3 regions of the Nonomuraea sp. NPDC050328 genome follow, and region 3 is predicted to be linked to each of the others. Evidence: riboswitches for the same ligand, from Rfam matches in the RefSeq annotation. Region 3 holds a riboswitch; each other region holds the start of a gene.
What was found. A riboswitch is a leader RNA that binds a small molecule or an ion and turns the genes downstream of it on or off. The one in region 3 is predicted to bind cyclic di-AMP.
Positions count from the first base shown of each region.

Region 1: another riboswitch for cyclic di-AMP. It lies ahead of ACIBG7_RS14830 (CHAP domain-containing protein); the one in region 3 lies ahead of ACIBG7_RS42085 (hypothetical protein).
Region 2: another riboswitch for cyclic di-AMP. It lies ahead of ACIBG7_RS09405 (C40 family peptidase); the one in region 3 lies ahead of ACIBG7_RS42085 (hypothetical protein).

Region 1 is NZ_JBITIW010000003.1:723,206-730,867, reverse strand. It holds gene ACIBG7_RS14850 (GH1 family beta-glucosidase) at 1-547, opposite strand, end outside; gene ACIBG7_RS14845 (carbohydrate ABC transporter permease) at 544-1,374, opposite strand; gene ACIBG7_RS14840 (sugar ABC transporter permease) at 1,371-2,333, opposite strand; gene ACIBG7_RS14835 (ABC transporter substrate-binding protein) at 2,442-3,776, opposite strand; gene ACIBG7_RS14830 (CHAP domain-containing protein) at 4,113-4,829, opposite strand; cyclic di-AMP (ydaO/yuaA leader) riboswitch at 4,841-4,994, opposite strand; gene ACIBG7_RS14825 (aldo/keto reductase) at 5,298-6,113, opposite strand; gene ACIBG7_RS14820 (hypothetical protein) at 6,278-7,207, shown strand; gene ACIBG7_RS14815 (DUF6716 putative glycosyltransferase) at 7,204-7,662, shown strand, end outside.
Region 2 is NZ_JBITIW010000002.1:692,486-700,147, forward strand. It holds gene ACIBG7_RS09385 (phosphotransferase family protein) at 1-270, opposite strand, end outside; gene ACIBG7_RS09390 (NYN domain-containing protein) at 372-1,685, shown strand; gene ACIBG7_RS09395 (NlpC/P60 family protein) at 1,778-2,752, shown strand; gene ACIBG7_RS09400 (alpha-amylase family glycosyl hydrolase) at 2,790-4,292, shown strand; cyclic di-AMP (ydaO/yuaA leader) riboswitch at 4,535-4,679, shown strand; gene ACIBG7_RS09405 (C40 family peptidase) at 4,729-5,289, shown strand; gene ACIBG7_RS09410 (hypothetical protein) at 5,393-6,169, shown strand; gene ACIBG7_RS09415 (M48 family metallopeptidase) at 6,204-7,475, shown strand.
Region 3 is NZ_JBITIW010000018.1:42,515-50,176, reverse strand. It holds gene ACIBG7_RS42110 (roadblock/LC7 domain-containing protein) at 1-208, shown strand, start outside; gene ACIBG7_RS42105 (DUF4388 domain-containing protein) at 212-982, shown strand; gene ACIBG7_RS42100 (roadblock/LC7 domain-containing protein) at 1,015-1,395, shown strand; gene ACIBG7_RS42095 (hypothetical protein) at 1,395-1,766, shown strand; gene ACIBG7_RS42090 (alpha/beta hydrolase) at 1,822-2,685, opposite strand; gene ACIBG7_RS42085 (hypothetical protein) at 2,851-3,672, opposite strand; cyclic di-AMP (ydaO/yuaA leader) riboswitch at 3,863-3,998, opposite strand; gene ACIBG7_RS42080 (NADP-dependent oxidoreductase) at 4,189-5,139, shown strand; gene ACIBG7_RS42075 (DUF5302 domain-containing protein) at 5,255-5,458, opposite strand; gene ACIBG7_RS42070 (lactate 2-monooxygenase) at 5,508-6,659, opposite strand; gene ACIBG7_RS42065 (nucleotide pyrophosphohydrolase) at 6,668-6,985, opposite strand; gene ACIBG7_RS42060 (MFS transporter) at 7,079-7,662, shown strand, end outside.

The sequences.
Region 1 (7,662 bases), on a different contig from region 3:
CGCGCCGGCCGGGGGCGTGCTCGCCGGAGGCGTAGCCGAGGAAGGCCGCGCACCAGGGCTCGTTGACCGTCGCCCAGGTGTGCACCCGGTCCTTGAGCGCGTCGTGCACCGCCTCGGCGTAGTCGGCGAAGCGGTAGGCGGTGTCGCGGTTCGGCCAGCCGCCGGCCTCCTCCAGCGCCTGGGGCAGGTCCCAGTGGTAGAGGGTGAGCCAGGGCTGGATGCCGTGCTCCAGCAGGTCGTCGGTGAGCCTGCGGTAGAAGTCGAGGCCCTTGGCGTTGATCCGCCCGGCGCCGTCGGGCTGCACGCGCGGCCAGGACACGGAGAAGCGGTAGGCCTTCAGGCCCAGCTCCGCCATGATCTGGACGTCCTCGCGGTAGCGGTTGTAGTGGTCGATCGCGACCTGCGCGTGGTCGCCGGCGACCACGCGGCCCGGCTGGGCGGTGAAGGTGTCCCAGATGGAGACGCCGCGACCGTCGGCCGTGGTCGAACCCTCGATCTGGTAGGCGGAGGTGGCGGCGCCCCAGACGAAGTTGGCCGGAAATTTCATGCCTTGACAGCACCTTCCATGATTCCGCCGACAATCTGGCGGCCAAACGCGACGAAAACCACGATGAGCGGAATGATAGACAGCGCGGTCCCCGCGAAGATCAATGTGTAGTTCGTGGCGAAACGCATGTTGAGCTGGGTGATGGCGATCTGCACCGTCGGGTTCTCCCCGGTCAGCACGATCAGGGGCCACATGAAGTCGTTCCACATGAGCATGAAGGTGTTGATCCCGAGCACGGCCATGCCCGGCCGTACCGCCGGGAGCACCACGCTCCACCACACCCGCAGCGTGGAGGCCCCGTCCACGCGCGCCGCCTCCACCAGCTCGTTCGGCACCGCCTGGGTGGTGTACTGCGTCATCAGGAAGACGCCGAAACCGTTGAGCAGGTAGGGCAGGATCACCGCCTGCAGCGTGCCGGTCCACTCCAGGCTGACCATCAGCCGGTAGAGCGGCACCACGCCCATCTGCTGCAGCGGCACCATCATGGTCAGCAGCACCGCCATCAGCAGGATCTTGCTGCCCTTGAAGCGCAGCCGTGCGAAGGCGAAGCCGGCCAGGGTCGAGATCAGCACGACCGAGACGGTCACCGTCGTGGCCACGATCATCGAGTTGAGCAGGCCGGTCAGGAACTTGGCGTCCTCGTGCTGGAGCACCGCCATGATGTTCTCGCCCAGGTTGCCGCCGGGCAGCAGCGGCGGAGGCACGGCCACCGCCTCGGAGTTGGAGCGCGAGGCGATGACGAGCATCCAGTACAGCGGGAAGACGGAGAGGATCACCGTGAAGGCCAGCATGACCCGCGTCATGACGGCCGGCTTCCAGTTCGTCACCTGATCCTCCTCACGAGCACGAAGTTGATCGCCGCGCCGACCAGGATCAGCAGGAACAACATCCACGCCGCGGCGGCGGCGTAGCCGTAGTCGAACTCGCGGAAGCCCTGCTTGACGATGAACATCGCCACCGTCTGGAACTGGCCCTGCGAGCCGCCGTCCACGTTGCCGTTGTAGAACGTCGTCGGCTCGGCGAACAGGGTCAGGCCGCCGATCGTGGAGTTCAGCACGACGAAGATCATCGTGGGCTTGAGCATCGGCAGCGTGATCTGCCAGAACTGCCGGCGGCGCGAGGCGCCGTCGATCGCGGCCGCCTCGTACAGGTCCTTCGGGATGGTCTGCATCCCGGCCAGGAAGATGATCGCGTTGTAGCCGGTCCAGCGCCAGTCCACCATCAGCGCGATGGCGATCCAGCTCGGCAGCCGCTCGGCCCGCCAGTTGATCGGCTCGACGCCGACCAGGCCGAGCAGCCAGTTGGCCAGGCCCCAGTCGCGCGCGAAGAGCTGGCTGAACACGATCGCCACCGCCACCACCGAGGTGACCAGCGGGAACAGCACGCTCATCCGGATCGCCAGCCGGAAACGCAGCCGCTTGTTCAGCGCGTTGGCCAGCATCAGCGCGATCAGCATCTGCGGCACGGTGGCCAGGAAGAAGATGCCCGTCGTGTTGGTGACGGCGTTCCAGAAGTCCTCGTCGGCCAGCAGCTTGGCGTAGTTGTCCAGGCCCGCCCACTCCGTGGTGCCGGCCAGGTCGTAGTCGTAGAGCGAGTACCAGAGCGTGAAGACCAGCGGGAACAGCCCGAAGGCGGCGAACAGCAGGAAGTAGGGGGAGACCAGCAGGTACGGCACGGCCTTGAGGTCGAAGGCGGACCAGCCCCGCCGGCCGGTGGAGGGCGTTCTGCGGCGCGAACCGCGGGGAGGCCGGTGGGCCGCGGGCGGCGGCGCCACGTTGAGGCTCATGGGAGACCTTTCCAGACGGGTCGGGAACGATCCGGTACGGCGGGGCGGCCGGGCCCCCGCTCGGCGAGTCGGCGGGCCGCGCCGCCGTACCGGAGTCCGGGATCTAGGTCAGCCCGCGGCCTTCACCGCGTCGTCCACCAGCTGCTGCCAGGCCTTGTCGTGCGGCACGGAGCCGTCGTCCATGCCCTGGATGACCGACTCGATGGCGTTCTTGACCTGGGCGTGCTTGACGCCGAGGAAGACCGGCTGGAGCGAGGCGGCGGACTTGGCGAAGATCTCGCCGGAGGGCGCGTTGTCGAAGAACTCGCTCTTGGCGCCCTGCACCTTCGGGTCGGCCTGGGCCTTGGTGTTGCTCGGCATGTTGCCGAACTCGGCGAAGACGTCGGCCTGGACGGCGGCGCTGGTCAGGTAGTCGGCGACCTGCGCGGCCTCCTTCGGGTGCTTGCTCTGCTTGGGCACCGCGAGCCAGGAGCCGCCCCAGTTGCCGCCGCCGCCCGGGACCGCGGCGACGTCCCACTTGCCCTTGCCGGCGTCACCGGCGTTGCCCTGGACCACGCCGAGCATCCAGGAGGGGCAGCCGAGGGTGGCGAAGGAGCCCTTCTGGGTGCCGGTCGCCCACTCGTCGGTGAAGTTGCGCAGCTTGGCGGTCAGGCCCCCCTGGCTCATCTTCTGGGCGAAGTCGAACGCCGTCCTGACCGCCGGGTTCTTGTCGACGATCAGGTTGTTGTCCTTGTCGAAGTAGGTGACGTTGCCGTTCTTGGCCGCCTCCTGGTAGAGCAGCACCTGGTAGAGGGTGTTGGTGCCGTCGGTGAACTTCGTGTCGGGCACCTTGGCCTGGAACTGCTGGCCCACCTTCATGAACTCGTCCCAGGTCGGCCACAGGGCGCTGACCTCGTCGCGCTCGGAGGGCAGGCCGGCCTTCTTGAACAGATCCTTGCGGTAGCAGAGGCTCATGCCGCCGATGTCGGTGCCGAGGGCGAAGACCTTGCCGTCGCCGGCGACGCCGTTCTCCCACTTCCAGGCGGGGAAGTCGGCCTGGCGCTTGTCGAGCCCGAACTCCTTCAGGTCGGCCCACCAGGCGCTGTTGGCCTTCGCCAGGCCCATGCCGCCCTCGTCGATGCCCACCACGTCGCCCGCGCCGCTGCCGGCCTGCAGCCACTGGATCATCTGGGGCCAGTACTGCTGCTCGAACTGGTCGGTGAGGTTCTCGTGCTTGATCTGGATGTCCTTGTGCTCGGCGTTCCACTTCTCGACCGCGGTCTTGTAGCCGAAGTTGGCGCCGCCGCCGAAGGTCTGCACGCGGATGGTGATCGGCTCGGCCTGCGCGGCGGGGGAGCCGGCGCCGCCGGTGGCCGCGGGGGTGGTGGTGCCGTTCGAGCCGCAGGAGACCAGCGCCATGGCGGCCAGGGCCGCGACCGCGCCGCGGCGCTTGCTGATGGTCATGAGGTCCTCTTTCGTGTGCGCCCGTGGGGGATTCGGGGGTGAGGCTTGGGAGCGCTCCCATGAAGAGTGGCCATGGTGGGCTCGCTCGTCAACGGGCTGAAACACAACCGTGACCGAGAGAGCGTTTTCTGGTTTCTTAAACGGATATGTCGGCATGAAGGGGACGGAGGGGATGCTGGGAGCGCTCCCATACTGGGTGTCGCGAAACACGCAAGAAACGCCCGCCCCTGGGGAGGGGCGGGCGTCTCTTGGGGAGGGGGTGCCCCTGGGAGGGGCGGGCGCTTCTGCGGTGGTCACCGGGAAGTGGAGGCGGCCCGGGGGACGGGCCGCGAGCTCCTACTTGCCGTACTCGGGGTAGCCGTAGCCGACGACCTGGGACTTCGGCCGGACACGCTGCTCGACCTTGCCGTTGCCGGTGTTGCCCTCGATCGTGGTGATCGTGCCGTTGCCGTTGTCCTTCTCGACGAAGCCCACGTGGGCGATGCCGTCCAGGCTCTTGCTGCCGGACCAGGAGAAGAAGACGACCGCGCCGGGCTTGGGCGTGGTGCCCCAGCGGTTGTTGTTCTTGAACCACTTGGCGTGGGTCACGGTGTAGGCGTCCCAGCCAACGGAGCTGCGGGCGCCGGTGTGCTCACCGACCCAGGACACGAACATCGAGCACCAGGCGGCGTTCAGGTAGGCCTTGGTGGAGCCGCCGTCACGCTTGATGGTCTCCTGGGCGCGCTTGGAGGCGGCGTACCAGTTCTGGAACTTGGTGCCTCCGCCACTGGAGTTCTCGCTCACGCCGATCTGCTGACGGGCGAGGCCGAGGACCTTGGTGAGGGACGGCTTGGCCGGCATGGCGGCCTTGGGTGCCGCGGCGGGCGCGGCGGGTGCTTCCTTGGGGGCGTTGAAGGCGAGTGCGGCGACCTCGGGGACGCCGCCGATCTCGGGCTTGACGGTGTCAGCGTGTGCGACGTGGGCGCCGAATCCGGTGGCCGCGAAGAGGGCGGCGCCGAGACCGGCGGAGACGAGCTGGGCCTTGGAAGGACGCACGCGACGGTGTTTTGCCATGAGGGAAAGGACACTCCTTGCTTCATGCCGCTTACCGGGTTAGCTGACGGGTTCGGACGTGAAGCTGCCCTACGGCGCGCCCCTGGCGGGGTCGGCGCCGATTCACCCCAGTGAGACTTTTGGGTCCCCGGTTCCGCACGGTGGCGGATTCAGCGGTCACAGGCGGGGGCCTGTGAGAGGTGGTCGGTCAAGGCAAGGAACGGATGGCCGTTCGTTTGCCGGGAGTGACCAAAAGGTAATACACGCGGCAAGGAGATTACAAATCTGTAAATGTCCGGGCAGTAAAATCGGCTGTAGATCAATAGCCGCCGATCTACGGAAAACCCCTGTGGGCAGGGCGATCGGGGAATCGGCCGGTTCGCCGGACCCCCATGAGTAGATCTTTTTCGGACCCTCCGCCAGCCCCTGACTTTACCTTTGCCGACGGCGTTCCCCCGGCCCGGGACCGGGGGAACGCAACGGCCGGGATCAGCCGAATTCGGCCGGGTCGGGACCCAGGCGCTTGCCGTTGTTCAGCGCGCCGATCGCGGCCATGTCCTCGGCGTCCAGGATGAAGTCGAAGACGTCGATGTTCTCCTTGATCCGCGACGGGGTGACCGACTTGGGGATCACCACGTTGCCGAGCTGGATGTGCCAGCGCAGCACGATCTGGGCGGGCGTGCGCCCGTGCTTCTCGCCCAGCGTGGCCAGCGCCCGCTCCTCCAGCAGCCCCCGGCCCTGGCCGAGCGGGCTCCACGCCTCGGTCAGGATGCCGTTGGCCTCGTGGAAGGCGCGCAGCTCGGTCTGCGGCAGGTTGGGGTGCAGCTCGATCTGGTTGATCGAGGGCACGATCTGCGTCTCGTCCATCAGCCGCTGGAGGTTCTTGACGGTGAAGTTGGAGACGCCGATGGCGCGCACCCGGCCGTCGTGGTACAGCCGCTCGAGCTCCTTCCACGCCTGGACGTAGAGGTCCTGCTTGGGCGCGGGCCAGTGGATCAGGAACAGGTCGAGCTGGTCGAGGCCGAGCCGCGCCATGCTCTCCTCGAACGCCTCCGCCACCCGGCCGTGGTCGTCGTTCCAGAGCTTGGTGGTGATGAAGAGCTTCTCGCGCGGCAGCCCGGAGTTGCGCACGGCCCGGCCGACGCCCTCCTCGTTGTTGTACAGCCGCGCGGTGTCGATGCTGCGGTAGCCCGCCTCCAGGGCCAGCCCGACCGCCCGCTCGGCGTCCTCGTCGGGCACCTGCCAGACGCCGTAGCCGAGCTGCGGAATCTGGACGCCGTCGGTGTTGAGCAGCAGTGAGTTCATGCATCTCATTGTTCACCCTGCGTTACCGATGGCGTCAGAGGGCCGGGTTAGTGTCGGGCCACGGTCGTCGGCCCGCGGGATCGCCCGTGCGGTTCCGTGAGGAGAGGGAGGCCCATAGCGTGTGGCCGGCCTGGGTGGAATCGCCACTCCAGATGATTTGCGCGGTGGAAGCCCACCACGCCGGCCTGCTCGGGCCCACGACGGTGATCGTGCCGCGGGCGGGCGTGCGCGCCCTGCGCGCCACCCGCGCCGAGCTCGCGCGGCTCGGCCTGCCTCTGGGGGTGGAGGTGGCCGAGCCGCGCGAACGTATGCCCAGCCGCCTGGGGGCGGTGGGCGACGCCTTCTCCGGCCGCGTGCAGGTGCGCTGGCTGACCTCGTGGCGGCCGGTGGTGATCGTGGACGACGGGCTGGCGACCATCCGGCTGCTGGAGCTGCTGGCCGCGGGTCCCGGCCGGCCGCTGGTCCGAGCCCGCGCGACGCCGGGCGTGGCCCGCCGTGCGCTGGGGCTGGCCGCCGGGCTGCGGCTGCACGCCGGCAAGCGCCGGGTGACGGTGTTCACCGCGCTGCCGGTGGAGGAGCGGCTGGCGGAAGCCGTACGATCCGCGGGGTTCGACGTGATCAGCCACGACTTCGCCTGGCTGCGGGCGCAGCCGCTCGACCGGCCTGGACCGCCGCAGCGCACCGTCGTGCTCGGCACCTCGCTGGTCCGCAACGGCCTGGTCCACCGCGACCGCTACCTCGGCTGGATCACCGCGCTGGCGGCCGACGAGCCCGTCGCCTACTTCCCGCACCGCCGCGAGGACCCGACCGACCTGGCGCTGCTGCGCGAGCGGCCCGGCATCACCGTGCACGAGCCCGGCATGCCCGCCGAGCTCAGCCTGCGAGGTCTGGGCGCCGAGCAGCGCGTGCTCAGCCTGCCCTCCACCGCGATCAGCTCGCTGCGCGTCCTGCTGAGCCCGCGCGGCGTCGCCGTCGAGCCGGTCGAGGTCCCCGACGACTGGTGGACCAGCCGCGCCGCACCCGACCTGCGCGACCATCTCACCCTCTCCGGGGGCCCGGCCTCCGGCCTCTCAGGAAGAGCCGCCCGACCGTGAAGATCCTGGCCGTCGCCGATTCCGACTCCTACCTGAAGTGGGCGGCCTGCCTCCTGGACGATCTGCCCGCCGGCTGCCACGCCGAGCTCGCCGTCGTCCGCACCCCGATCGTGCCCTCCGCCCAGCAGATCGCCGCCGCCGCGGGCGCCCGCCCGCTCGCGGGCGTCCTGTCCGCCCGGGCCCTGCGGCGTACGGCGGAGCGGCTGCGCCCCGACGCCATCGTGGTGGCCTGCACCGGCCCGGTTGTCGACGTGCTGGTCTCCTCGGTGCTGGCCGGGCTGCGGCCCCGCCCGGTGTTCGTCACCGGCCTGCCGGGGATCGCGGTGCCGGCGACCGAGAAGGCCTGGCTCTACCGCAGCGGCTGCGACCTGTTCGTGGCGCACAGCGCACGCGAGGTGGCCGAGTTCGAGGCGCTGTCCCGGCAGCTCGGCGGCGGCGGCGCGGTCGGCCTGGCC
Region 2 (7,662 bases), on a different contig from region 3:
CATCACCTCGAACTGGGCGCCCAGGTCGTAGCTGGGGAAGACCGGGACCGCCTCGGGAGCCGGGGCCAGCCGGGCCACGCACCGCTGCTCGCGGCCGTCCGGGGCGAGCCTGGCGGTGAAGAAGAGCGTCTCGCTCGACAGGCCGTTGCCGGTTGGGCGCTCCAGCTCGGAGACCGCCGAGCGCTCGCCGGTCCGGCCGCGCAGCCAGGTCTGGACGCGCAGGCGCAGGTCGTCGAGGTCGCGGGTGGAGGTGCGCAACTGCTCCGGCATGGCACAGTCGTATACCCCTACCAAGCGCTTGTCCAGGTTCGGTCACGGGTGCGGCAGCCGTACCCTTGTGAAAAGAAAGACAACCTGACGGAGGCGTAAGGATGAGCTCAGCCGGCGAAGGCCTGTCTCGTCCGCTTCCCGAGCAAGTCCGGCTCAACGTCGTGGATCTGGCCGCCCAGGTGCTCGGGTCGGCGCCCGCTGCCGCCATTCCGCCGCCGCTGCGCGGCATCGCGCGCTTCGATCCGCGCAAGCGCGCCAAGCTCGGCGGCGCGCCGATCGCCGCCCAGCTCGAGAACGACAAGGAATTCCGCGAGCTGGTCGCCGAGGCCGTCGAGAAGGGCTGGCCCGAGCTCGCGGCGAGCCTGGCCGAAGGCACCGTCCCGCCCGCGGCCGACCCCGTGCTGGTGGCTGCCGCTGCCTATCTCATCCGCCCGCCCGGCTGGCCGCAGATGGTGGAGTCCGCCCGCGCCGACCTCGAACAGGTGGCCGCCGCCGCCGAGGGCAGCGCGCAGGAGCAGACCGTCGTGCGGCTGCGCGAGCAGGTCGCCGCGCTGAAGAGCGCGGCCAAGGAGGAGGCCGAGCGGCTGCGCGAGCAGCTCAAGGCGGCCCGCGCGGAGAACTCCGACCTGCGCCGCAAGCTTCACGAGTCGCGCGAGCGCGCCAAGGCCGCCGACCGGCGCGCCGAGGAGCTGGAGCAGGAGGCCCAGGAGGCCCGATCGCTGGCCGCCAGCGCGGGCAGCTCGGGCGAGGCCGAGCTGCGCCGGCTCAAGGAACGGCTCCACGACGTCGAACGGCAGCTCGAAGCCTCCCGCCGCGCCGCCCGCGAGGGCCGCAGCATCGAGGACGCGCGCATCCGCGTGCTGCTCGACGCGCTGCAGGACGCCTCGGCCGGGCTGCGCCGCGAGCTGGCGCTGCCGACCACCATCCACCGGCCGGCCGACTCGGTCACCGGCCTGGCCCCGGGCACGCCCAAGGTCGCGGCGCGGGCGCTGGCCGACGACGACCCGCAGCTCTTCGACCAGATCGTGGCGCTGCCCCAGGTCCATCTGATCATCGACGGCTACAACGTCACCAAGACCGGGTACGGCACGCTGACCCTGGCCGACCAGCGGGCCCGGCTGATGACCGGCCTGGCCGGGCTGGTCGCGCAGACCCGCATCGAGGTCACCGTGGTCTTCGACGGCGCCGAGCTCAACGCGCACGTCGCGGTCAACGCCCCGCGCGGCGTCCGGGTGCTGTTCAGCCAGCCGGGGGAGATCGCCGACGACCTCATCCGGCAGCTCGTGCGCGCCGAGCCGCCGGGCCGCGCGGTGGCCGTGGTCTCCTCCGACCGAGAGGTGGCCGAATCGGTGCGGAAGATGGGAGCCAGACCGGTTCCGTCCGCTCTGCTGTTGCGCCGGCTCGGCCGCGCCTAGCGTTTGCCGGGGCAGGATTCCCCGAAGCGTTCAGTTCACACCTGCAACTTCTGTACCATTTGCCCCAGGTGTGATCACTGGGAGGCGACGCTGTGAGGTTGGGCCGGGTACCGCTGGTCGCCGGATTGGCGGTCGGAGCGTTGCTGGTACATCCCGGCGGGGCGGTCGCCGACCCCAAGCCGACCGTCCGGCAGGCCAAGGCCCGCCTGGCGAAGCTCAACGACCAGGCCGACAAGGTCGTCGACCGCTACAACAAGGCGACCGAGGACTACAAGGCCGCCAAGAGCCGGTACGGCAAGCTGAACGAGCGCTACAAGGCCAAGCTGGCCACCGTCGCCGGGCTGCGCTCGCAGGTGGTCACCATGGCGGTCGACAGCTACCAGACCGGCACCGACCTGACCGCCGCCACGGTGGTCCTCGGCAACGACAGCCCGGCCGACACGCTCACCGGCATGGCCCTGGCCGACCAGCTCGCCGCCGAGCGCGGCCAGCGCCTGGCGCAGTTCCTCCAGGAGAACCAGGGCCTGAAGGCCCAGCGGGACGAGGCCGAGAGCGCGCTGAGCGACGCCGACGCCAAGCGGGACAAGGTCGCCGATGACCGGTCCGAGATCCTCAAGCTGATCAAGAAGCAGAAGGCCCTGCTGGTCCGGCTGGGCGCCTACAAGACCGGTGACCCCAACAGCCCGGGTCTGGTCTACAACGGCCCGGCCCGTGGCAACGCCGCCGCCGCGCTCACCTTCGCCTACGCCCAGGTCGGCAAGCCGTACCGGTACGGAGGCACGGGGCCGGACGGCTTCGACTGCTCCGGGCTGACCCAGGCCGCGTGGCGGGCGGGCGGCGTGGAGCTGCCGCGCACGACGTGGGACCAGTGGGCCTGGGGCGCCAACCGCAAGGTGGACCTCAAGGCGCTCCAGCCGGGCGACCTGGTCTTCAGCGAGGGTCTGGGGCACGTGAGCCTGTACGCGGGCGACGGCAAGATCGTGCACGCGCCGCAGACCGGTGATGTGGTCAAGGTGGTCAACCTCGCCGACTACGGCCGACCGCTGGTAGGCGCCGTCCGCCCCTAAGGTGGTGAGAAATATCACCTTATAAAGGGGCGCTTCCGTGTGGCTTCGTGACGCCGTCCTGTACCAGATCTACCCCCAGAGCTTCGCCGACGCCAACGGCGACGGCATCGGCGACCTCGCCGGCATCGAGTCGCGCCTGGACTACCTGTCCTGGCTCGGCGTCGACGCGCTCTGGCTGAGCCCGTGCTTCGCCTCGCCGATGGCCGACGCCGGCTACGACGTGCGCGACTACTTCAGCATCGACCCCCGCTACGGCACCGAGGCGGACCTGCTCTCCCTGGTGGAGAAGGCCCGCGCCAAGGGCATCCGCATCCTGCTCGACCTGGTCGCCGGGCACACCTCCGACCAGCACCCGTGGTTCCTGGCCTCCGCCGCCGACCCCGGCGACCACCGCTACATCTGGTCCGACCGTGAGGTCCCCGGCTTCGTGCCCTCACCGGGCAGCCGGCCGGGCTCCTACCGCCCCAACTTCTTCGCCTTCCAGCCGGCCCTGAACTTCGGCTACGCGCGTCAGGACGAGGCCGAGCCCTGGCGCCAGCCGGTCGACGCGGAAGGGCCCACGGTCAACCGCAGGGCGCTGCGCGAGATCATGTCCCACTGGCTGGAGCGCGGCGTGTCGGGCTTCCGGGTGGACATGGCCGCCTCGCTGGTCAAGGACGACCCCGGCCACGTGGAGACCGCCAAGCTCTGGCGCGAGCTGCGCGGCTGGCTCGACGAGGCCTTCCCGGAGGCCGTGCTGCTGTCGGAGTGGGGCGATCCCAAGGTCTCGGTGCCCGGCGGCTTCCACGCCGACTTCTTCCTGCACTTCTCCGGCCTGGCCTTCCGCTCGCTGTGGGACAACGGCGCGGTGACCACCGAGTGGGACAAGATCGACTCGCCCTACTTCGACCCGGCCGGGGCCGGCACGACCGCGCACTTCCTGGCCGAGTGGCAGGAGGCCATGGAGGTCATCGGCGCCTCCGGCCTGATCTCGCTGCCCTCCAGCAACCACGACTGGCCGCGCCTGGCCAGCGGCACGCGCGAGGGCGAGCAGCTCAGGGCCGCCTTCACCTTCCTGCTGACCTGGCCGGGCCTGCCGGCGATCTACTACGGCGACGAGATCGGCATGCGGTACGTGCCCGGCCTGCCGGACGTCGAGGGCAGCCGGCTCCTGCCCGGCTACAACCGCGCCGGCTCCCGTACCCCCATGCAGTGGGACAAGGCCGACCCGCAGATCACCTACCTGCCCGCCGACCCCGACCCGGCGCGCCCCAACGTCGCCGACCAGCGCGCCGACCCCGGCTCGCTGCTGCACACCGTCCGCGAGCTGATCGCCCTGCGCCGGGCCCATCCCGATCTCGGTACGGCGGAGCCGGTCGAAGTGCTGCACGCCGGTTACCCGTTCGTCTACCGGCGCGGGCGGTTCGTGGTCGCCGTCAACCCGGGCGCCGCGCCGGCGTCGGTCGAGCTGCCGGGTTCGCGAGGCCGGCTCGTATCCGGCGCGGCGGCGGACTGGATCCGGCTCGACGGCTTCGGTCACGCGATCTTCGAACTGGTGTGACGCATGTGACAGATGTGACTTGACGGGCATTGTGAGGAGGTCAGTGTGACGCGAATCACAAAGACATCACGAAACGGTGATGGAGCAGGGATCGCTCTTCTGACTATCGCGCGGGGAAATCCTGACTCTTGACGGTGGCTTTGCCCTCCGTTGGCGTGCGGGGTACTTTCTGGCCTCGCGGCGTTCCAGCCAGGACGCCGCGATTTCGCGAGTCGGCCGCAAGATCGCCGATCGGACAGATTGAGATCCGCTTGCCGAATCCGCGCAGCCAGGAGGCGCGGAGCCGGGGACCCAGAGTTCCAGGGGTGAATCAGCGCAGCGCGCTGTAGGGCGACCTTCCACGCCCGAATCCGTCAGCTAACCCGGTAGGCGTTCGTGGAAGTCCCGAGGAGACACCCTGTCTACCCGTCAGATCCCCCGTTTGTCATGCCTTGCCATGGGCGGAGTCGTGTTCGGCACCGCCCTCACCGGCCTCACCGCCACTCCGGCACAGGCCGTGACGAACACCCCCGCCGCCGCTCCGGTCACTTCGAGCGGTACCGCCACGGTGGTCACGACCACCGGGCGGCCTGCGAAGATCGCTTGGCCCGCCAAGGCCGCCCGGTCCGCCCGGGCCGCCAAGGCGGCCAGGCAGAAGGTGAGGGCCGCCAAGGCCGTCGCCGTCGCCAAGGCCCAGATCGGTGACCCGTACCGCTTCGGCGCCACCGGGCCCGGCTCGTTCGACTGCTCCGGCCTCGTCCAGTACGCCTGGCGCAAGGCCGGGATCAGGATCCCGCGCGTGACGCACAGCCAGTACGCGGGCATCAGGACCAAGGTGTCGTGGCGCAACCTGCGCCCCGGCGACCTGATGTTCTTCAGCGGGCGCGGGCACGTCGGCATGTACGTCGGCAAGGGCCGGATGGTCCACTCGCCTCGCACCGGCAAGACCGTGCGGGTCGAGAAGCTCAGCGGCTGGCGCAAGCGCGCCTTCGCCGGAGCGGTCCGCCCCGGCGGCTGACCTCGTGAAGGCCCCGCCCTGTTCCGGGCGGGGCCTTCGCAGGTTTCCCCCTCTGCTTCCCGGCTTTTCCGGCTGGGTGGGCGGGTGCCGCTAACCTGGCAGGATGCCGACCCGGGTGACCCGCAGAGCCGCACTGCTGCTCGCGCTCACCTGCACCGCGGCCGCCCCCCTCGACCCGCCGGCCCCCTTCCGCGGGGCCACCGCCACCCACGGCGCCGCCTCCCGCGTGCTCGCCGAGCCGGGCACGCCGGCCGGCCTCGACCTCCCCGACCTGGCCCGCCGCGCCGACACCGCCGCCACCCGCGTGGACCGCACGCTGGGCACCCGGGTCCGGCCCCTGGTCCTGGTCCCCGCCACCGACGCCGGCGCCGCCCGCCTGATCGGCGCCGCGCCCGAAGCCGTCGCCGGCCTCGCCGCCCTGGCCGACCAGGGCCGGGTGATCATCGTCCCTGGCGGCTACACCCGCCTCACCGAGACCGGCCGCGACGTCGTCCTCACCCACGAGCTCACCCACGTGGCCGCCGGAACCGGCCGCGTCCCGCCGTGGCTGCGCGAGGGCTTCGCCGACTACGTCGCCTACCGCGACTCCGGCCTGAGCGTCGAGGCCGCCGCCGCCGAGCTGCTGGCCGACATCCGGGCGGGACGCCTGCCGTACCGGCTGCCGGAGGGTTTCGGGCCGCCCCGGCAGGCTCAGGCCTACCAGGAGGCGTGGCTCGCCTGCCGGCTCATCGCCGCCGAGTACGGCGAGGCGCGGCTCGTGCGGCTCTACCGGGACGCCGCGCAGGGCAAGCTTGATCTGACGCCGTTCGGCGACTTCACCGCGAGATGGCGCGCCCATCTCAAGCACCTGGGGAGAGGCGATGACGGAGCGGGGGCTTGAGGGAGAGGTTCAAGGAGAGGTTCAGGGAGAGGCGATGGCCGAGGGGGAGCGCGGTGCGCCGAGGCCGGGGCTGCTGCGCAGGCAGGCGGGCATCGCGCTGGCCGTACTGGGCACGGCGATCGTGGCCGTGGTCGCGTTCACCACGCCCTGGGACCCGCTGCCGCTGCGGGTGCAGCCCGATCCGGCCCGTGACTTCACCCCGGCCGAGATCGCCCGCGCCCAGGCGTTCGACGCGGCGCTCAGCGCGCCCGCCTACCTGTCGCTCGGCCTCACCGTGCTCTTCGCCGGGATCCTCATCGCCACGCCCTTCGGCGCCCGCGTCCTGGCCCGGCTGCGCGGGCCGTGGTGGCTGCGGGTGCTGCTGGGCGTGCTCGTGCTCACCCTGCTGGTCGAGGCGCTGCGCTGGCCGCTGGGGATGTGGTACGAGGTACGGCTGCGCGAGTTCGGGCTGTCCACGCAGGACTGGGGCTCGTGGAGCGCCGACCGGCTCAAGAACATCGCCGTCCGCGTCGCCATCCTCGGCGTGATGATCGTCGTGCTGGCGGCGCTGGCGCGACGGCTCAAGCGCTGGTGGATCCCGGCCGCCGCCGGTGCCTTCGCCTTCACCCTCGCCGCCTCCTTCGTCTACCCGATCGTCTTCGAGCCCCTCTTCAACGACTTCCGCTCGATGCCTCCCGGCCAGCTCCGCACCGACCTGCTCGCCATGGCCCAGCGCGACGGCGTGCCCGTCGACGACGTGCTGATCGCCGACGCCTCCCGGCGCACCACCGCGCTCAACGCCTACGTCTCCGGCTTCGGCGCCACCCGCCGCATCGTCGTGTACGACACGCTGCTCAAGGCGCCCGCCGACGAGGTCGAGCTGATCGTCGCGCACGAACTCGGCCACGCCAAGAACCGCGACGTGCTCAACGGCACGCTCATCGGCGGGCTGGGCGCCGCCTTCGGCGCCGTCCTGCTCTTCCTGGTCTACGGTCTGGTACGGCGGCGCACCGGCGGCCTGTCCATCGCCGACCCCCGCGCGGTCGGCGTCGTCATGGGACTGATGAGCCTGGCCACCGTCCTGTCCGGCCCGCTCCAGAACGTCGTCAGCCGGCACGTCGAGGCCCGGGCCGACCTCAACTCCCTCGACCTCACCCGCGACCCGGCCACCTTCATCGCCATGCAGAAGCGGCTGGCCGTCACCAACATCTCCGACCTTTCGCCCGACTGGCTGGAGTACCTGCTGTACGCCTCCCACCCGACCGCCCCCCAGCGCATCGCCATGGCCCGCACCTGGGCCCTGGAGAACGGCCTTCCCGAGCCGTGAGCAGGGTCCTGATCGTCACCAACGACTTCCCGCCCCGGCCCGGCGGCATCCAGTCGTTCGTCCACGGTCTGGCCTCGCGCCTGCCCGGGGTGGTCGTGTACGCCTCCTCGTGGCGGGGGAGCGCCGAGTTCGACGCGCGCCAGCCGTACCCGGTGATCCGGCACCCCTCCTCCGTCATGCTGCCCAC
Region 3 (7,662 bases):
GGACGGCATAGCCCAGACCTCCTCCGGCGGCACGGTCCGGATCGAGGACATGATCGTGGTGAGCGACCGCGGCTACCACCTCTTCCGCCCGCTGGAGACCCGCTTCGACGGGCCTCTGGTCATCTATGTCCACCTTGACCTGGAGCGATCCAACCTCGCCCTGGCCCGGCACCTGCTGCACTCGATCTCCTCGCGGCTGGACATGTAGCCCGTGCCCGCGCTCGACAGCCTCCTGTCCGGACTGGCCCTCGAACGCGCCACCGGCGCGTTACGGGTCGGCCGGCTCGGCACGGTCTTCCTCAGCGACGGCCGGGTGACCTACATCGAGTGCTCCGCCTCGACCCGGCTGGAGGACGTGCTCACCGCCGACGGCCGGGTCACCGAGAACGCGTTGCGCCGCGCCCACAAGGACGGGGCCGCCTCGCTGGTCGAGCAGGGCCTGCTCACCCGGGCCGAACTGCAGTACTGCGCGCTGATCAGCACGATGGACGCCGCCTTCTTCCTGCTGCCGGCCAGGAGCGCGCGTCCCCGGTTCGTGCCCGGCGAACGGCACTGGCTGGGACCGCAATGGTATTTCGAGGTGGCCGGGCTCGTGCGCGAGTGCGGCCGGAGGAGGGCGGAGTTGGAGCGGGCCTGGTCCTCGACGGAGCTGGACAACGTCCCGGTGGTGCCCGTGCGGCGCCTGCCAGGGGATCGTGTCGTGCTCACCTCCCTGCAGTGGGAGCTCCTCGTGCAGGCCGATCGCGAGGCGACCCCGCTCGATCTGGCCCGGCGGCTCGGGCGCCCGGCCTACACGGTGCTGCTGGCCGTACGGCAACTGGCGGCCGCGGGGCTGCTGGTGCGGGTGGCGCCGGTGGCCGAACGGCCGTCGTTGCCGCGGCGGATCAAGACCGAACTGCCCGCCGAACCGGCGCAGCCGTACGAGCCGACCGACCTCGACGTGCTCCTGCGGCTCAGGAAGGCGTTGGAGGAGCTGGCGTGAGGATCCTCACCCGCAGAAGGAGGAGGCCGTCCATGGAGCTGCAAGAGGAGGTGCTCAAGGAGATGATCCTGCTCCGCGAGCGCACGCCGGACGTCACCGGGAGCATCGCGTGCACGGTCGACGGCATGACCATCGCCTGCGAGCCCGAGTGGGACGGCGCCGAGCAGACCGCGGCGCTCTCCTCGGCGCTGCTGGCCCTCAGCCGGCGGATGACCACCCTCGTCGGCAAGGGCGCCCTGGAGGAGACGCTGGTCTCCGGGAGCGCCGGCTACGCCGCGTTCTACGCGGCGGGCCCCACGATCGTCCTCGCAGTCGTCGCCGATCCGGGGGCCAACCTCGGTCTGCTGCGGCTGGAGGGCCGGAAAGCGGCGGCGAAACTGGCCGCCATCGCATCACGATCTGGAGGTAAGTGATGGCAGGCATGGACGTCTCCCTCAAGGAGATGATGGCCATCGACGGCGCGCTCGGCGCGGCGGTGGTCGACTACGGCAGCGGCATGGCCCTCGGCGTGCTGGGCGGCTCCAAGGAGCTCGACCTGCAGGTGGCGGCGGCGGGCAACACCGAGGTCGTCAAGGCCAAGATGCGGACGATCGACACGCTGGGCCTGAAGGACCACATCGAGGACATCCTCATCACGCTCGGCACGCATTACCACATCATCCGGCCGATGACCGGCCGCGGCGGCAAGGGCCTGTTCCTCTACCTCGCGCTGGACCGCAACCGCGCCAACCTGGCGCTCGCGCGGCACCAGTTGCGGGGCATCGAGGAGAAACTCGAGGTCTGAGCGCCCGTACGGCGGAGCCGCCCGGCCCGCGGGCGGCACCGCCGCGACCCCCGCTCTAGGCGGCGGTGAGCCGGGTGATCTCAGTGACGATCCGCTCCCAGAGCGGCCGGGGCAGATCGTGCCCCATGCCGGGAAAAGTGACCAGGCGGGCGCCGGGGATGGCCTCGGCGGTCGCCTGGCCCCCGGCGAGCTGGATCAGCGGATCCTGCTCGCCGTGCAGGACCAGGGTGGGCACGTCGAGCTTGGCCAGCCGTTCGGTACGGTCGCCCGAGGCGAGGATGGCGGCGAGCTGGCGGCTGACGCCGGCCGGGTCGTGGCCGCGGTCGAAGCTGAGGCCGGCGCGGCGGGCGATGCGTTCGGCGTCCAGCCCGAAGCCCGGCGAGCCCAGGACCTTCCAGGCCGTCAGGGCTCCGGCGATCGCCTCCTCGCGGGTGCGGGCGGGCGGCGACAGCAGGGCGGCGCTGGCCTCGGGAGTGGGTGGACCGGCCTTGCCCGGGGTGGACATGATCGAGGTGAGGCTGAGCACCCGGGAGGGGTGCGAGAGGGCCAGTTCCTGGGCGATCATGCCGCCCATCGAGGCGCCGGCCACGTGCGCGGCGGGCCAGCCCAGGGCGTCCATCAGCGCGGCGGCGTCGTCGGCGAGGTCGGACAGCAGGTAGGCGGGCTGGAACGGGGCTCCGGAGAGCGCGGCGGCCAGGTCGGGCGGGCCGGCCTCGTGCAGGTGAGTCGACAGGCCGACGTCGCGGTTGTCGTAGCGCACCACGTGGTGGCCGCGGTCGGCCAGCAGGGCGCAGAACTCGTCGTCCCAGAGGATCATCTGGGCGCCCAGGCCCATGATGAGCAGGAGCGGGCGGCCCTCGGGGGAGCCGAAGCTCTCGTAGGCGATCTCGATGCCGTTCGCGGGTACGGTCGTGGTCACGGGGAACAGAATGACATTCTGGTAGCCCGCCGTAAAGGGACCCCACCGCGAGGAGGGAGGGCCGCCGTGAAGAGACCCCTCACACATGCAGGAAAAGGAAGAGGCCCGGTGCCGTGAGGGGGATCACGGTGCCGGGCCTCTTCAGGAGGGGGGTTCGAGGAAGGTCTACTGGCGGACGAGCTTGCGCACGCGGTCGCGACCGAGGTACGCGCCGCCGCCGAGCACGGCCAGGCCGCCGACGAGCAGGACGCCGCCCCAGTTGTTGCCGTTGGCGTCTTCCTTGACCGCCATGGTCTTCAGGTCCGCGGAGGTGGCCTCCTTGGCCGGCTGCTCGGCCGGGACCGCGGCGGCGGCCACGACGGGCTCCTGGCCCTCGGGCTCCTGGTCCTTCTTCGGCTCGGTCTTCTTCACCAGCGGGATGGGCTTGGCCGGGTTGCTGTCCTTGCGGCCCCACGCGCCGGTGGAGAAGGCGACCGGGTGGTTCTTCTTGCCGACGCCGTCGCCCCACTTGGTGATGACGTACTGCACCTTGGCGTGGCCCTCGCCGCCGACGCCCTCGACCGAGAGCGAGCTGTCGTTGAAGGTGCCGCCCAGCAGGTAGGCGAAGGTCTTGGCGTCCAGGTCGAGCATGATGCCGCGGTTGGACGGGTTGCCGGGACCGCGGTCGCCGACGAAGAACGGGGCCTTCTTGCCCTTGTAGACGACGTAGCCCTCGGTGAACAGGGGCCAGCTCGGGCTCGCGGCCATGCCCTTCTGCATGGGCTTGCCGCTGGCCGGCAGGCCGGTGTCGCCGTTGCGGCCGGAGGAGTCGTCCCAGTAGTAGGACGCGGTGGTGGTGCCCTTGAGCAGGATCTGCTTCTGCTCCTGCTTGGCCACCGGAGTGAGCTGCACGGAGTCGGCGTGGGCGGGGACGGTCATGGCCATGAGGCCGGCCAGCGCACCGGAAGAGAGCAGGGTGAAAGCGCGCATGCCAAAACGGGCGGTCATGAAAAGCGAAAGTCCTTCGTGCGGAGACAGGGGCAGCGCCTGATCAATGAAGGGCGTAGCCGGGCAATAAGGGGATGCCGACGGTCGCTACGCGAGGCGCGAAAAGATCAGTTGGTGTTGCGGTGGGGTATCAGTACCCGAGTGCCGATACGGCGCGGCCGGAGAATCTGTCACGGTGCTGCACTGGCGGTTGTCCTCTCCATCTCGCCTACCGGGTTAGCTGACGGGTTCGGGCGTGGAGATGCCCTACCGACGATGCGTCGGATTCACCCCAGATAAGTGGGTCCCCGGTTCCCGCGCGGCGCGGGATTCGGCGTCTGCCCTGCTGAGCGGGCTCCTGACTCAATGGACATTAGGCCAAGAAACGGGCAAAAGCAAAACTAAACCCATGATTAGGGCAGAAGATCTACCTTGGATGCCCACGAAACTCCAGGTCCACCCCGCCTCCCGAGTGGCCGGAACGCCTTCGATTACATGGGTTTCATCCCCCTCAAATGCGATCATTGAGGAGGAATCATGAAAGCGGTGGCTATCACCCGATTCGGCGAGCGTCCTGAGGTCATGGAAGTGCCCGTTCCGACGCCTGGACCAGGGCAGGTCCTGGTGCGGATGTACGCCGCCGGGCTGAATCCCTTCGACTGGAAGGTCACCGACGGGCTGCTGAAGGACGTGGTCCCGCACGCCTTCCCGCTCGTCATGGGCAACGACGGCGCGGGCGTGATCGAGGCGGTCGGGGAGGGCGTCACCGAGCTGCGTCCGGGCGAGGAGGTCTACGGACAGTTCATGAGCCTGTCCACCGGGGGCGGCTCCTTCGCCGAGTTCGCCGTCGCCAAGGCCGGCTCGGTGGCCAGGGCGCCCAGGGGGCTCACGCTGAGCCAGGCGGCGGCGGTGCCGACGGCCTCGATGACCGCCTACAACCTGGTTAAAGAAGCGCGGGTGGACGCAGGGCAGACGGTGCTCGTCGTCGGCGCGACCGGCGGCGTCGGGCAGGGCGTGGTCCAGTTCGCCGACGCGCAGGGGGCCAGGGTCGTGGCCACCGCGACCGCGGACCTGGCTCCGCTGGTGCGTGAGCTGGGGGCCGACGAGGTGATCGACCACACCGCCTCACCCGTGGCGGACCAGGTGCGGGCGTTGCATCCGGAGGGCCTGGACGTGCTCTTCGACCTGGTGCAGGACGCGGGCGGCTTCGAGGCGGCCACCGATCTGCTGCGTCCCGGTGGCATGGCGCTGACCACCCAGGGCGTGGCGGACGTGGACGCGCTGGCCGAGCGGGAGGTGCACGCGGTCAACTTCCAGAACAGCGCGAGCGTGGTGCTGCTGGAGACGCTGGCCGACCTGCTGGACGCCGAGCGCTACCGGGTGCGGGTCGACGTGGAGGTGCCGCTCGACCAGGCGGCGGAGGCCGTGGCCCGCAACCGGGCGGGGCTGGCCAGGGGCAAGACCGTGATCAAAATAGCCGGGACATGACCAACGGAAAGTGTGAGCAAAGTCGCCCGAGCCCGGCGGGCAGCGAGGGCGAGCGAAGTCGCCCGGACATGACGAAGGGGTGTGGCCAGGGCCACACCCCTTCGGTCCGGGCGCATCAACCGCTCTTGCGCCGGAACGAACGCTTGTTGGCGGCCGGGCCATGGGCGCCATGGATCTTGGACGGATCCTTGCCCCTGCCACCGGCCTCCGCGCTGGCGTGCTGGTTACGCTTGGCCTCCAGCGCCTCGCGGAACTTGCGCTTCATCTCATCTTCCGGCGAGTCAGAGCTCGACTCGGGCTCAGCCTGGGAATCAGTCATGAGGACCTCCTGGTGTAGGGGACATCCGAAGTTTCCCACGAGCGCCCAGTCAGTGCGACATCGGGCCGCCGGTCACCAGGCCCGCGAGGTCGCCGGGACCGGAGTGGCCGGACAACGCGAGGGTGATGTCCAGCTCGCCCAGCAGGCAGCGCAGCACGTGTTCCACGCCCTCCTGGCCGCCGAGGGCCAGGCCGTACAGCACCGGGCGGCCGACGAGCACGGCCCGCGCGCCGAGCGCGAGCGCCTTGACCGCGTCGGCGCCGGTGCGGATGCCGGAGTCGAAGAGCACGGTCAGCCGCTCCCCCACCGCCTCGGCGATCCGCGGGAGCGCGTCCAGGGCGGCGATGCCGCCGTCCACCTGCCGGCCGCCGTGGTTGGAGACCACCACGCCGTCCACGCCGTGCTCGGCGGCCAGCAGCGCGTCCTCGGCCGAGACGATGCCCTTGAGCAGGATCGGGCCGTCCCAGTGCGTGCGCAGGAACGGCAGGTCGGCCCAGGTCAGCCCCGGGTTGCCGAACAGGCCCGCCCAGCGCAGCACCGGGTTGTCCACGCCGGCGAAGGTCGGGTCGGTGAGGTAGTTGGCCAGCCCGGCGCCGCTGAGGAAGGGCAGGTAGCCCCGGTCGAGGTCGGCCGGCCGCCAGCCGAGCAGCCCGGTGTCGAGGGTGACGACCAGCCCGGTGCACCCGGCCGCCTTGGCCCGCGCCAGGAAGCTCCGGCAGAGGTCCTCGTCGGCCGGCCAGTAGAGCTGGTACCAGCGGGGCGCGTCGCCACCCGCCTCGGCCACCTGCTCGAAGGAGTGCGCGGCCATGGTCGAGTGGATGTACGGCAGGCCGAGCGCGGCGGCGGCGCGCACGGTGGCCAGTTCGCCTTCGGGGTGCGCGAGGGTCTGCACGCCCATCGGGGCGATCATGACCGGCGCGGGCATCCGGGTGCCGAGGATCTCCACCGACAGGTCGCGCTCGCGCTCGACGCCGCGCAGCATCCGCGGCACGATCCGGTAGCGGTCGAAGGCCTCGCGGTTGGCGCGGGCGGTGGCGCCGCTGCCGGCGCTGGGGACGATGTAGCCGAGCGCCTCGGGGCTGAGCGCGTGGCGGGCGTGCTCCTCCAGGGCGGCCAGGTCGGTCGTGAGGGCGGGGGTCTTGGCCTCCAGCATCCCGGACAGGTAGATGCCGAGCTGGTGATCACCGAAATTCTGCGCCATGGGCGCATTCAATCAGGCGGATCCGGCGGGAAGCGGCCCTCGTTGACGTCGATCTTGGCGTGCGAGGCCTCGATCAGGTCGACGCCGAGGACATCGGCCAGCCGTACGAGGTAGATCTGCACGTCGGCGAGCTCCGAACGCAGCCGCGCGGCGGCGTCCGGGTCGTCCATGACGGTGGCGGCCTCGTCGGGGGTCAGCCACTGGAGCTCGGCCAGCAGCTCGCCGACCTCGCCGGCCAGGGCCATCGCCAGGTTCTTGGGCGTGTGGTAACGGTGCCAGTCACGCTCGTCGGCGAACCGCCTGACCCGCTCGGTCAGCTCTTTCACAGCTTCGGAGACTACCGGTGCGGTGTGATCTGTGGCACTCTCCCCCACTAGAACCAAATTTTAGAAAAAGGTTCTAGCGCAAGGGAGCACACGATGGTCGTTGCAGCGGATCGCGGGCGGCTGGGGACGCCGCCACGCGCCGGAATCAGCGCGATGGACCCGGCACCGTACGGCTGGGCCCCGCTGATCGTCCTGTTCATCGTCGGTCTGGTCGACCGGGTCGAGGCCAATCTCCTGTCCGGCATGCTGCCGCTGCTCAAGGCGGAATGGGGCCTGAGCGACACCCAGCTCGGCTCGATCCCGACCGCGGCGGCGCTGGCCGCGGCGGTCGTGGCGCTGCCGGCCGGCTGGCTGGCCGACCGCTACAACCGCACCCGGATCATCGCCGTCGTGGTCTTCGTCTGGGGCCTGGCCACGCTCGGCTCCGGCCTGGCCACCGGCTTCGCGATCTTCTTCCTGATGCGCACGGTGCTCGCCGCCGCCGAGAACATCGACAACCCGGCCTCGGGCAGCCTGCTGGCCGACTACTACCCGCCCACCAACCGGCCCAAGGCCTACGGGCTGGTGCGGGTGACCACCTACCTCGGCGGCCTCGGCACCGCGCTGGGCGGCGTGCTCGCCGCCGGGCTCGGCTGGCGCACCGGCTTCATGATCATGGCCATCCCCGGCGTGCTGAC